2 regions of the Bacillus sp. PK5-006 genome follow, and region 2 is predicted to be linked to the other one. Evidence: riboswitches for the same ligand, from Rfam matches in the RefSeq annotation. Region 2 holds a riboswitch; the other holds the start of a gene.
The links. A riboswitch is a leader RNA that binds a small molecule or an ion and turns the genes downstream of it on or off. The one in region 2 is predicted to bind glycine.
Positions count from the first base shown of each region.

Region 1 (6,961 bases), 1.4 Mb from region 2:
CCTTCATAAAATTGGTTTAAAAGTTCGAAGTCTTCCTTCCATTTTTGAACGGCGCGCACTGCCCAGTCGTCCGGCTCCTCATGGGCATAATGCTCCATAAGGCTGTAGAGCCGTTTGATTCCGCTCTCTGGCTTAATCATTGTGCTCATCGTAAAGCAATAATCGGGAATTTGAGACGACAGCTCACGAGCTTCCAGCTTCTCTTGAAATTGTTCAATGACTTCTCCGCGAATGAGATGAAGGCCTAATGATAAAAGCTTATCCTTCTTCCGGTCTGCAAGGTAAGAAATTTTTACATTGAGACCAAGCCATGGCTCAAGGGCGATCTGGTTGTTCGTGAGCGGGCTGACTCGTTCATAAAGCCGGATAAAACGGCCCTGCTCTTTGACCGCTTCAAATATTTGAAATAACCGAGGGGAGCCGAAATGGATAAATTCACCACTGATCGTATCACCCGCTTTTTTTTGATCTGTGATGAAAGTCAATTGCCGCGGTTCAGGTACACCGCCAGTTTTTTCAAGCCAGTGCCAATAAAAAGGACGGTTCATAATCAATTTATCCATTTCAATTGTCAGCTGTACGGTCATATGTCCTGCACTTTCTTCTAATATGCTGCATTGATTCGCCTTGAAAAAACGGAGAAGAAAGGTGTGAATGTCATGCTGCTCCATTGATCAACTCTCCTTTATGAGCCTTGCTGTCTTTTTTCTAAAAGTGGTGTTTGTGCTTCAGTTAAATAAGAAGCAAACTGGGTTAATTTCTTTTTCATGTCTCCGCCTGGTTCATGCTGGAAGAGGATTTGATGCAATTCTGTTTCGACATCTTTAATATCAATTCTTGTTAAAATATCATCTAAATCGCCTATGACGTTTTCAAACAGCTGAATTTTTTCATATAGAAGCTTTAAAATATGCTCTTCAACTGTTCCGCTCGTTGCCATATTGTAAATGTGGACATCTCGCTCTTGGCCAAGGCGGTGGATACGTCCAATTCTCTGTTCTAAACGCATCGGGTTCCACGGGAGGTCGTAGTTAATGATTTGGTTACAAAACTGAAGGTTGATCCCTTCGCCGCCAGCTTCTGTCGCAATTAACACTTGCGCCCGTTCTCTGAATAAATCTTTCATCCAATCTTTTTTGCCCCGCTTAAAGCCGCCCCGAAATGGCACGGAGCTGATGCCATTTTGCTGTAGAAACCATTGTAAATAAATTTGTGTGGCGCGGTATTCGGTGAAAATAATGACCTTCTCATTTAATTGCTGAATGAGTTTGACCACTTCAAGCGCCTTTGAGTTTTGCTTCACTTGATTGATTTTCTCCATGATTTGCGTTATAGCAGAAGATCCGAGAATATGCTTTTCTTCTTCCTGCATTTTTTTAATCGTCATATAAACTGCTTCACGGCTTGAACAGCATTCTCGTTCCAAGGTCATAATGGAAAACATATGCTTTGTATAAGACGGATTCTCTTTCAGCTTGCAGATTTCATCATACAATGCTTGTTCTGTCGGAGAGAAATCAATGGAAATCGTTTTGACATGCCGTTTTGTCCACTCGATGCCTGTGTCTTGTCTTCGGTTTCGAATCATCACTTTATTGACGAGCTGTTTTAATCGGTCATGGTCTTCAAGCTGCAAGTCCTTTTTGGCAAAGATATCTTTAAATTGATGTTCATTTCCTAGGTGGCCTGGCTTCAGAAGGGAAACAAGATTAAATATTTCTCCGATCCGGTTTTGAATAGGTGTGGCTGTCAGCAGCAGGCAGAACTTCTTATTCAGGTTTCTCACAAATTCATAGTTTTTCGTTTTATTGTTTTTCAGTTTGTGTGCTTCATCGATAATGACCATATCGTAGGCAATCGATAAAATCGTGTCTCGATGCGGCTGTCTTTTGGCTGTGTCAATAGAGGAAACGACAACGTCACACTGTTCCCACACATAGCTCTTTTTTTGTTCAACAGCATCAATATAAAATTTCGTCCGCAGCTCCTGTACCCACTGAGACACAAGGGAGGCGGGGACGAGAATGAGAATCTTTTTGGCAAGTCCACGAATCATGTATTCTTTGATAATGAGTCCTGCTTCTACGGTTTTTCCAAGTCCCACTTCATCTGCTAGAATGGCTTTCCCATTCATTTCTTCTACGACTCTTCTGGCTACTTCGAGCTGGTGCTTTAAAGGTGTGAATGCAGGCAGGTGCGCGGGAGCTTGCAGTCCCTCGAATGAATCAATGGCTGTGACTTTTTGAACCTGCGTCGCTAAACGATACATATCCCAGTTTGCCCAAGGGCCGTCTGCTGAAAGCCGCTGCTGAAATTCATTTGCCCATTCCTGATCAAAAATCGTTTGAATATTCAATGTGGTCGCCTGCCTTTCTTTCTAGTAGGATCTGATAAAATTGTTCTGTTTTTAAACGCTTCATTTTTTTGGAGGTCTCTAAAAGACTAGATATATGAATAAAAGCGAACGATATCGAAGGGTTATTTTAAAAATGTTAATGATTTTTCTGTTGCTCTTCATCCATTTCTAATGGTAGGATGTTGATAAGTGATCTAGAAAATAAGTCACCCATTTTGATAGTATGTCCAATAAATGTGAAAAATATGAGCGGATGATGGTATGGGGAGAGACTTGGCGGTTATTTTGCACTGGCAGGCGCCGAAGGAGCAAGCTGAATGATTCAGTGAATCTCTCAGGCAAAAGTACTCTTACCGGACGCAACTCTGGAGAGTGTTTGCTTAAGGGTTTTAGCAAACCACCAAAGGGGAAAACGCACAATGATATTGTGCTGTAAACTTTCAGGTGCAAGGACAGAGACTTCTTTTTGATAAAAGGGAGCGCTCTGTCCTTTTTTGCTGTGATTTTTTTCTGAAAATTCAGCTTGCATTTGCACTGTGAGAAAAAAGGGGGAAACGATTGATGTTGAAACGAACACCGCTTTTTCATGCGTATGAAACGTTTGGCGCAAAAACCATTGACTTCGGGGGCTGGGAATTGCCTGTCCAATTTTCTTCCATTAAAGAAGAACATGAAGCTGTTCGAACAAAAGCAGGGCTTTTTGATGTGTCTCACATGGGTGAGGTGGACGTCAAAGGTCAAGATGCCCTTCCATTTTTACAAAGGTTATTAACCAATGATGTGTCTAAGCTGACAGACGGTAAGGCACTATATACAGCCATGTGTTATGAAGATGGCGGAACGGTAGATGACCTGCTCGTCTACCAAAAAGAAAAGAATCACTATTTGCTTGTCATCAATGCATCAAATATCGATAAAGACGTGGATTGGCTTTTGAAGCACCAAGAGAAGGATGATGTATTGATCAAAAATATGTCTGATCAAATCGCCTTGCTAGCGCTTCAAGGACCTCTTGCAGCTGACATCATCAAAGAGGTGGCGGGTGAAGAGGTGACATCGCTTAAGCCATTTACGTTTTTATCAAAAGCTGAGGTCGCAAATAAAGAAGTGCTCGTTTCCAGAACAGGCTACACAGGGGAAGATGGCTTTGAAATCTACTGCCAGTCAGAAGATGCGGTCCACCTTTGGTCAGCTTTATTAGAAGCGGGGCAGCCGAAAGGACTCATTCCATGCGGACTCGGTGCACGTGACACCTTAAGATTTGAAGCAAGACTTCCGCTTTATGGCCAGGAGCTGACAAAGGATATCTCTCCATTAGAAGGCGGAATTGGTTTTGCTGTCAAAACGGATAAAGAAGCTGATTTTATCGGAAAAGCAGCACTTAAAAAACAAAAAGAAGAGGGACTGAAGCGAAAGCTTGTCGGCATTGAAATGATTGATAAAGGGATTCCGCGTACAGATTATCCAGTCTTTTCAGGAGAAAAGCAGGTTGGGATTGTCACAACGGGCACTCAATCCCCAACATTAAAGAAAAATGTCGGGCTTGCTTTGATCGAAACCTCAGAGGCGGAGCTTGGATCAGAGGTGGAAGTACAAGTTCGCAAAAAACGTCTAAAAGCCAAAATCGTCGCAACACCATTTTATAAAAGAGCCAAATAACGAGGGGGAATAGAGGATGAAGCACAGGTATTTGCCGCAAACAGAGCAAGATCAAAAAGAAATGCTGGATGTCATCGGCGTTCAGTCGATTGATGAGCTTTTTTCAGATATCCCAGAGAAAGTTAGATTCAAAGGAGCATACAACATCAAAGAAGCCGCATCTGAAACAGCGCTTGTCAGGGAATTATCCCGACTAGCTGCAAAGAATAAGGATACAGTTTCCTATGCATCGTTTCTTGGTGCAGGTGTATATGATCATTACCAGCCTGTCATTGTCGATCATGTGATCTCACGCTCTGAATTTTATACAGCGTATACACCTTATCAGCCGGAGATTTCGCAAGGTGAATTGCAAGCGATCTTTGAATTTCAAACAATGATTGCTGAGCTGACTGGTATGGATCTTGCCAACTCCTCGATGTATGATGGCGGGACGGCACTGGCTGAAGCGGCAATGCTCGCTGCGGGACACACAAAGAAGAAAAAAGTGGTTGTTTCTGAAACGGTTCACCCTGAATCAAGAGCGGTGCTGAAAACATACGCCAAAGGACAAAACATTGAAGTTGTTGAAGTGCCTGCGAAAAAAGGGCAGACAGATCTAGCTGCATTGGAAAAAGCGGTCTGCGATGATACAGCAGCAGTTCTCGTGCAATATCCAAACTTTTTTGGTGTAGTCGAGCCGTTAAAAGACATTGAACCCATTGCACATAAAGGAAAAAGCCTATTCATTGTCTCTAGCAATCCCCTCGCACTCGGACTATTGACGCCGCCTGGAAAACTCGGGGCAGATATTGTCGTTGGTGATGCGCAGCCGTTCGGCATCCCGGCTGCATTTGGCGGACCTCACTGCGGATATTTTGCTGTGACGAAAAAGTTGATGAGAAAAGTGCCAGGTCGTTTAGTCGGGCAGACAGAAGATGAAAATGGTGTTCGTGGATTTGTTCTGACCCTTCAAGCGCGTGAGCAGCACATTCGAAGAGATAAAGCGACGTCAAATATTTGCTCAAACCAAGCATTAAATGCATTAGCTGCTTCTGTTGCCATGACGGCACTAGGGAAAACAGGCATAAAAGATATCGCCTATCAAAACGTGCAAAAAGCCCATTATGCCAAGACGCAGGCAGAAAAATATGGACTGCAGGCGGATGTAGAAGGGGCTCATTTTAATGAATTTGTGATCAAGTTACAGGAGCCTGTGAAAGAAGCCAATAAACGATTGCTTGAAAAAGGAATCATCGGCGGCTACGACTTGGGGCTAGACTACCCAGAGCTTCAGCAGCACATGCTTGTAGCCGTGACAGAGCTAAGAACAAAAGAAGAAATTGATACGTTTATCAAGGAATTGGGGGATCGCCATGAATAAACAAGATCAGCCGCTTATTTTTGAATTATCTAAAGAAGGAAGAATAGGGTACAGCCTGCCTGATTTAGATGTACCTGAACAGGAGATCCCGTCTTTATTTGATGAGACGTACATCCGTGATGAGGATGCTGAGCTTCCTGAAGTATCTGAGCTTGATATTATGCGTCATTATACAGCATTATCAAGACGCAATCATGGGGTTGATTCCGGATTTTATCCTCTTGGCTCATGCACGATGAAATATAATCCAAAGATTAATGAAAAGGTTGCACGCCTTGCGGGGTTCTCGCAGGTTCATCCGCTACAAGAGGCAGACACTGTGCAAGGTGCATTAGAATTACTATACGATCTAGGTGAACATCTTGAAGAAATTACGGGAATGGACGCTGTGACATTACAGCCTGCGGCAGGAGCACACGGCGAGTGGACGGGACTCATGATGATCCGTGCGTATCATGAAGCAAGGGGAGATCATCAGCGTACAAAAGTCATTGTGCCTGATTCTGCCCATGGAACGAACCCGGCATCTGCGACAGTCGCTGGATTTGAAACCATTACCGTCGCATCTGACGAAAATGGGCTTGTTGATTTAGAAGATTTACGCCGCGTTGTTAATGAAGAAACAGCTGCTTTAATGCTTACAAACCCGAATACACTAGGCCTCTTTGAAGAAAATATTTTAGAAATGGCTGAAATCGTTCACGGAGCGGGCGGTAAGCTTTATTATGACGGAGCCAACTTGAACGCTGTTTTAAGCAGAGCAAGACCAGGAGATATGGGATTTGACGTTGTCCACTTAAATCTTCACAAAACCTTTACAGGCCCGCACGGAGGCGGAGGTCCTGGCTCAGGTCCTGTTGGCGTTAAAAAGGAATTAATTCCTTATTTGCCAAAGCCGTTGCTTGTGAAGAAGGAAGGCCGTTTTTACTTTGATCATGACCGTCCAGAATCAATTGGGCGCGTGAAGCCATTCTATGGCAACTTTGGCATTAACGTCAGAGCTTATGCGTACATCCGCTCTATGGGGCCAGACGGCTTAAAGGCTGTAACCGATAATGCCGTGTTAAATGCGAACTATATGATGCGCCGCTTAAGTGCTCATTATGATTTGCCGTTTGATCGTCACTGTAAGCATGAATTTGTGCTATCAGGTAAACGTCAGAAAAAATTAGGTGTGCGGACACTGGATATTGCCAAACGATTACTTGATTTCGGCTACCATCCGCCAACGATCTACTTCCCGCTCAATGTAGAGGAATGTATTATGATTGAACCGACTGAAACAGAATCAAAAGAAACACTTGATGCATTCATCGAAGCAATGATTCAAATTGCGAAAGAAGCAGAAGAGAATCCTGAAGTGGTGCAGGAAGCGCCGCATACAACGGTCGTGAAACGTATGGATGAAACAAAGGCCGCACGGAATCCAGTTCTCGTTTTTGAAAGAAAATAAAGAAAAAAGACTCAGGGGGAATCATGCTCCCAGAGTCTTTTTAGTTAGTTCTTCGTTTTAATGCGGCCGCCCCATTTTTTAAAGCCGCCTTTTAAATTATAAATCTCACGGCAGCCGTTTTTACGTAAAG
Region 1 covers NZ_CP096414.1:1,466,946-1,473,906, forward strand. Annotated here, with positions in the region: gene M1D84_RS07610 (YqhG family protein) at 1-671, opposite strand, end outside; gene M1D84_RS07615 (DEAD/DEAH box helicase) at 686-2,356, opposite strand; glycine riboswitch at 2,610-2,716, shown strand; glycine riboswitch at 2,720-2,814, shown strand; gene gcvT (glycine cleavage system aminomethyltransferase GcvT) at 2,918-4,015, shown strand; gene gcvPA (aminomethyl-transferring glycine dehydrogenase subunit GcvPA) at 4,032-5,378, shown strand; gene gcvPB (aminomethyl-transferring glycine dehydrogenase subunit GcvPB) at 5,371-6,831, shown strand; gene M1D84_RS07635 (rhodanese-like domain-containing protein) at 6,876-6,961, opposite strand, start outside.
Region 1: it holds a riboswitch for glycine, as region 2 does, so the genes downstream of both, gcvT (glycine cleavage system aminomethyltransferase GcvT) here and M1D84_RS00495 (amino acid permease) in region 2, are expected to answer to the same signal.

Region 2 (6,961 bases):
TCTACCCTAATCGGAACCTGCCAAGTCTATCTGACAAAGACTACAGTAAAAAGCTGCTCGCCATTTCGGACGAAGGCGAAAAGCATGTGATGCTTGGCGGACTGTTTCATACGTATCAAATGATGAATATCCTATTGACCAGCGCCATGTTTATTTTGATTGTGTATTCCCTTGGAGCCAATCACTCTCAGCTGTTCTCAATCATGGTCATTGGGGTTGTTTTGATCATTTTGAATGCAAATTATGTGCTAAAGATTAGAAATCGTTAAATGAACAAAAGCACAGCCTCATGCAAAGGCTGTGCTTTTTCCGTTCATTATGACGCGCAACGTTTCTTTCGTGCATAGATCAATAGTAAGAAACAAAACCAGACCGGCGTTAATAAGAGCGCGGGGCGTGTTGCATCTGCAAACAGCATGATCACTAGAATCGCAGCGAAGAGAACCAAAACACATATATTCACAAAAGGGGTGAACGGTGCTTTAAAGGTAGATGCTGCATGCAGTTCAGGCTTTGTTTTTTTATATTTCAAATGACAAATTAAAATAATACTCCATACCCAAATGAAACAAATGGCACTGATCGTTGTCACAATACCAAAGGCTTGTTCGGGAATCAGCTTGCTTAAAAGAGCTCCAACCGATACCACAATCGTCGAAACAAACAGGGCATTACTTGGGACAGCATTCTTGTTCAAACGTCCAAAGGAAGCTGGCCCCTGCTTTTGATGACTGAGATTATACAGAATGCGGCTCGTCGAGAACATGCCGCTATTACAAGCTGATGCCGCAGATGTCAGGACGACAAAGTTGATGAGCCCTGCTGCTACTGGTATCCCAATGAGTCCAAAGGTTTTCACAAAAGGACTTTCTGATGCACTGAGCTCAGTCCATGGGTTGATACATAATAAAACAAAGATCGCACCCACATAGAAAAATAGGATTCTTAATGGAATCTTATTAATCGCAGAAGGGATGTTTTTTTGCGGATTGGCTGTTTCTGCTGCGGACACACCGACCAGTTCAACTCCCACATACGCAAAAATCACCATCTGGAATGACAATAAGAAACCTGTGACACCATTCGGGAATAACCCGCCATGAGACCATAAATTCGTTACTGTCACCGGTCCAGCATCTGTTTGAAAACCAATGATTAAAAGAACCATTCCAACCCCGATCAATAATAGAATCGTAATTACTTTAATGAGTGCAAACCAAAATTCCATTTCTCCGAAAAGCTTTACCGTTAACAAATTCAACCCTAGTAAAATCAACAAACAAATGATGGCAGGAATCCACTGCGGGATGTCAAACCAATACTGTACGTACACCCCGACCGCAATGACATCCGCCATCGCTGTCATAATCCAGCAAAACCAATACGTCCACCCTGTTACAAAGGATGCCCACGGGCCGAGATAGTCCTCCGCAATATCGGTTAATGACTGATAGCCCGCCTTCGATAAAAGCAATTCTCCGAGTGCCCTCATGACAAAAAAGATAGCCATCCCGACAATTAAATAAGCAAAAATGATTGAAGGACCTGCCAATTGAATAGCTTTTCCAGATCCTAAAAACAACCCTGTTCCAATGGTTCCGCCAATGGCAATCAATTGCACATGACGGTTTGATAAATCTCGTTTTAATTCTTGTTGTGCCAATGCTAACACCCTCCTACGACACGATCTTATACTGAAATAATGAACCCTTTAAAAAAGTCCATAAAAAAAGAGATTGGATGCGCTCCAATCTCACGGTCATAAAAGAATAGCAAAATAGAGAAAAGTCATACACGGCATCATCCATGCACCACAAATACAATATTTCGTACTCTTCTGTCCTTTTGCCTGAGATTGTGAACCCTTCGGCGCCGCACACACATGCGGTCTCTCCAGAAGCTGCTCCTGCTATAGTGTGACCCACAGCATTCATAGCCTTCGTTATTTAATTAAAATGTTGCTATTTCTGAATAATTTCATATTTTACGCCTCATTCAGAAAGCTGTCAATGGTAATCTTTTATGATTTACGGCGGTACGCATATGTCTTCACTTCATCAATCCCCCCTGATTCATGTATAATAAATCAAAAGATGTTCGGCTCGTTTGATGGAGAAATTCCTCTTGATCATGAACAAAGTTAAGCAATCCATGGAAGTTGGTGAAGATAAATGAAAAAAATGAACAAACAGCGTGTTACATTACAGGAAGTCGCCAAGCATGCCGGTGTCTCGACTTCAACGGCATCACTCGTTGTTCGAAATAATCCTAGAATCTCTGAAGCCACTCGAAACAAAGTACTGCAATCCATGGAGGACTTAGGATACGTATACGACCGCGTTGCTGCTAACATGCGGTCAAAAAGCTCAAATATCGTTGGTGTGATTGTGACGGATATTTCTAACACCTTTATTTCGGAGTTTTTAATTGGCGTACAGACCACACTTGAATCACTGGGCTATACTGTTTTACTTGGTACAACCTTTGACAGTGTTGATAAACAGGAGCGGCTCATTTCCACTATGGTAGAGCATCGTGTAGGCGGGATTATTTTAAACCCAGCTTCGAAAAGTTCTGCTCGAACGGTCAAACAATTAAATCAAATTCGCACCCCAAAAGTACTGGCAAATCGTGAATTATCAGACGTGCAATGTGATTATGTCGGTGTTGATTATGAACAAGGTACTTGGATGGCAGTTCATCATCTTCTTCAAAAGGGACATCGCCGAATCGCTTTTTTAGGCGGCATTAAGACCTCTTCGACTTGGATTGAGCGGATGAAAGGTTTCAAAAGAGCTCATGACGAAGAAAATGTGACGATTGATGAATCGCTTATTATTGATATAGTACCTACTCGCGAAGGCGGGAAAGAAGCACTCGCCCAAGTGATGGATCAGCCTGAGCCCCCTACTGCTATTTTTTGTTTCAGTGACTTAGTCGCATTTGGGGTCATTCAAGCACTGTCAGCACGGGGCATTCAGCCTGGTGAAGATATCGATGTCGTTGGATTCGATAATGTTCCTGAAGCGGAAATGTACCATCCGCCGCTCACCACTGTTTCCTCCTTCCCCCGATCCATCGGGGTAAAAGCAGCGAACCTTTTATATCATAAAATGAACGAACAGGATGAAGAGCTGCAGCGATTGATTTTAAAGCCCCAACTTCATATTAGAGAAACCTCTCCATCATGATGAAAAAGAGAATTGTGTGCAGCAATTCTCTTTTTTTATTGATCAAGTCAACTATTTCTTTGTTTCATTTTTCTTTTTTTAAATCACAAAGTCATAAACTTGACACATTTAAAATGCAGGAGTATATTTATCTCGTTGCTTCTTTTAGTATATCGTTATACCTATTTCGTCATATTATTATTTCTATCAAAAAACAGTTAAAAGTGATTTTTTATGATTCTGATCAAATCATGAAGTTTCACTTCCTAACCAAGGCTGTTATTATTTTTTGCATTTTAGTAGAACGATATACTTGATTGAAGAACAGATGAATATTCATTATTTTTTCATCAATCACATAAGGGGTGTTGTGATGGGCTTCATATTATTCATTTTGAAGGAAACAATAACAAAGGGTATACAAAGAATTTGACCTTAAAGGGGTTTCAAATATAGGAGTGGGAACATGAAAAATCCTTATATAAAATCGTCACTTGGCATGTATTTAAATTACTTCATGCTTGGCATGATCAACATTATTGTAGCTTCCAACATGGACAGCTTATCTGAACGCTACCATGTAGATATTCCGAAAATCAGCTTGCTTGTATCTGCGATCGGAATTGGTAAACTCATTGCGCTCTTTTTCTCAGGCCGGTTAGCCGACAGCTGGGGACGTAAGCCTGTCATTATTACAGGAAATTTTCTTTACTTATTATTCTTAATCGGTATTCCAACGACCACAAGTTATACACTGGCATTTATCTTTGCGATTTCAGCAGGTATTGCCAACTCACTGCTTGATTCAGGAACCTATCCTGCTTTGTCAGAGTCATTTCCTAAAAAAGCAAGTTCGGCTTCTGTTTTAGTAAAAGCATCTGTATCCATTGGGGCGACTGTTCTTCCATTTATCTTGGCATTCCTAGTGGCACATGACATCTTCTGGGGCTGGGCGTTCTTTGGACTAGGGCTTCTTTATTTACTCGTAGGGATTTACTTAATCTTTATGCCATTCCCGAACCATAAGCAAGTTTCTTCACAAGACGCTCTTCCCGTACAGGATCAGCTGAAGAAAGAACCAAAAATGCTTGGCGAAGGCTTAGCTGTTGTACTGATGGGATTCACATCGACTGCATTGTTTGTCGTATGGCAGACATGGCTTCCGCAGCTGGGGTTGAAATTAATCGGACTTGGCACAGAACAAGCCACACAGCTTCTTTCTTATTTTAGTATTGGTGCACTGGTATCTGTTCTATTGCTTTCGATCGTCTTAGATAAATTCATTTCACCGATTATGGTGGCGATCATTTATCCAATTGGGGCGTTCCTTGCAATGCTTTCACTTTTCCAAATCGAAACGTACAGCATTGTCATTGTCAGCACCTTCTTCTTAGGACTATTTACAGCGGGAATCTTCCAGCTGGCGATGAGTATTATGATGAAATTGTTCCCGACAAACAAAGCAACAGCTTCATCCTACGTCAACATTGCGGCAAGCTCAGCGTTTATTCTCGTGCCGCTCATTACAAGTGGATTGGTCAGCTCGTACGATATTAAAATGACGTTATTTTTCGATATGATCATTGCGGTTATTAGCGTATTACTAGCGGTCTTTGTTCTTGGACGCATGAAAAAATTATTTAGATAATTAAAGGAGATGTCAATCATGACAAACATACATGAACGAAATATTGATGGAAAAACAAAATTAGTCGGCCTTCTTGCTACACCAATCGGACACAGCCTTTCACCACGTATGCATAACCTTGGCTATACACTAACAGGTATCAACTATGCTTACCTCGCATTTGAAGTAGGGAATGATGAACTAGAAGCAGCCGTAAACGGTATGAAAGCAATGGGTGCAGCTGGATTTAACGTCTCTATGCCGAACAAAATGAAAGTACTAGATTACTTAGACGAACTAGATGATTCTGCAAGATATACACGTGCAAGTAACACTGTAGTAAACAAAGATGGTAAGCTCATCGGCTACAACACAGATGGTCTTGGATATGTGAGAAACTTAATTGAACATGGCGTTGAATTAGCCGGCAAAAAAGTCACACTTGTTGGCTCTGGCGGCGCTGCGACTCCGATTGCGATTCAGCTTGCACAGTCAGGCATCCGTGAAATTAGCATTTTTGCTCGTAATGATCAATACTTTGTTCAAGCAGAAGAAAATGTAAATTACATCAATAACGAAATGAAATCTTTCGGTGTCAAAGCAAACATTTTCCCACTTGAAGACAAAGACGCATTCCGCCGTGAAGTAGCAGAAAGTGCGATCCTGGCAAACGGGACAAGCCTTGGCATGAAACCACTAGATCAGCTCAGCATTATCGATGATACACTTGATGTACTTCGTGAAGATTTGATCGTGACAGATGTTGTGTACAACCCGCAAAAAACAAAGCTTCTTGCACAAGCACAGGAAGCTGGCGCCAAAACCATTAACGGTCTTGGAATGATGCTGTGGCAAGGTGCACTTGCTTACAAACTCTTTACTGGTGAAGATATGCCAGTTGATCAAGTAAAACAAATTCTTTTTGAAAATGACCGTTTCTAAAATAAAAAAGACAAAGGGCTAAAATGATGATCATTTTAGCCCTTTGTTTTCTTTTCAGCGAAGTCTAGCAGCCCTGAATGCGAGGATTTGCCTACACGCTGAGACGACTTCCTGCGGAGGTCGTCTTTTTTTAATCATGTGCCATGACTTGGCGGTATCGATACAGGATATACAGTGCGCCGATAATGGCCGCAACAGCCACCACTGCATCGAAAATAAAGATTTGTAAAATGGACGCGTGACTCTGAATTAAACCTGTTACGACCGGGATGACGATAGCCGACACGCCGCCCGCTGTAGAGATAATCCCAGTCATCGTCCCTTTGTTTTTCCAGAAGAATTCAGCCATCACAGTTAACGTCAGCTGAAAAACTCCTGCCGTTGAAAATCCCAATACAAAAGCATTGACGGTTCCTATAACTGGTGATTTCACGACCAAGAGCACACAAATGGAAACAAGTGTAATGATTGGATAGATCAGCAGTACATTGACCGGCCGGACAAAACGGCGCAGCAGAAACGCGAGCATCACGACAGACAGCAGCCCGCCCATGCTATAGTAACTGAGCAGTTTCACAGCACTGCCCGATGTCATCCCCAAGATGGCCTCACCGTACGTAGGAAGCCAAATTTGCGGCAGCGCATACAGTCCATTTGACGTAAAGCTGATCACAATGAGCGCGATCCCTTCTCTCCAAAATGTAGGCTCTGTCGAGAAGCGCGGAAGTCCGTCATGCTCCGTTACCTGGACTTGCTCCACCTTGCGATGATTCGGAAATGGCAAGGTCCACAGCATCAAGACATTCACAAGATAGATCAGAGCAGGAACAAAAAATGCCATTCCATAAAACAAATCATGCTCTGCTAAAAAGAAAATCGCCAGTGGCAAAATAGTTGCCCCAATGGAGATAAAGGCCTTCACCATCACATTCGCAGATCCCGAGTTTTGCGGAAAAGCCTCCATTAACGCAGGATACGTTCCTGCATCCATTGCCGAATTCGCGACCCCTGCCAAAATCGCAAACGCAAACGCGATTTGATAATTCGGAGACAATGGGATTCCGATGAGGAACACCGCCATCAGCACACCAGAAACCAGAATGACCGGCTTACGCCCAAAACGATCTGACAGTACGCCTGATAAACCATACGTGAGCACCCTGCCAATGCCAAGCGCCGAAATCATATAACTAATTCCCGCACTATTGGTATCTAATTGTTT
Region 2 covers NZ_CP096414.1:95,454-102,414, reverse strand. Annotated here, with positions in the region: gene M1D84_RS00500 (DUF3169 family protein) at 1-269, shown strand, start outside; gene M1D84_RS00495 (amino acid permease) at 317-1,663, opposite strand; glycine riboswitch at 1,828-1,907, opposite strand; gene M1D84_RS00490 (LacI family DNA-binding transcriptional regulator) at 2,172-3,191, shown strand; gene M1D84_RS00485 (MFS transporter) at 3,637-4,818, shown strand; gene M1D84_RS00480 (shikimate dehydrogenase) at 4,837-5,739, shown strand; gene M1D84_RS00475 (MFS transporter) at 5,870-6,961, opposite strand, start outside.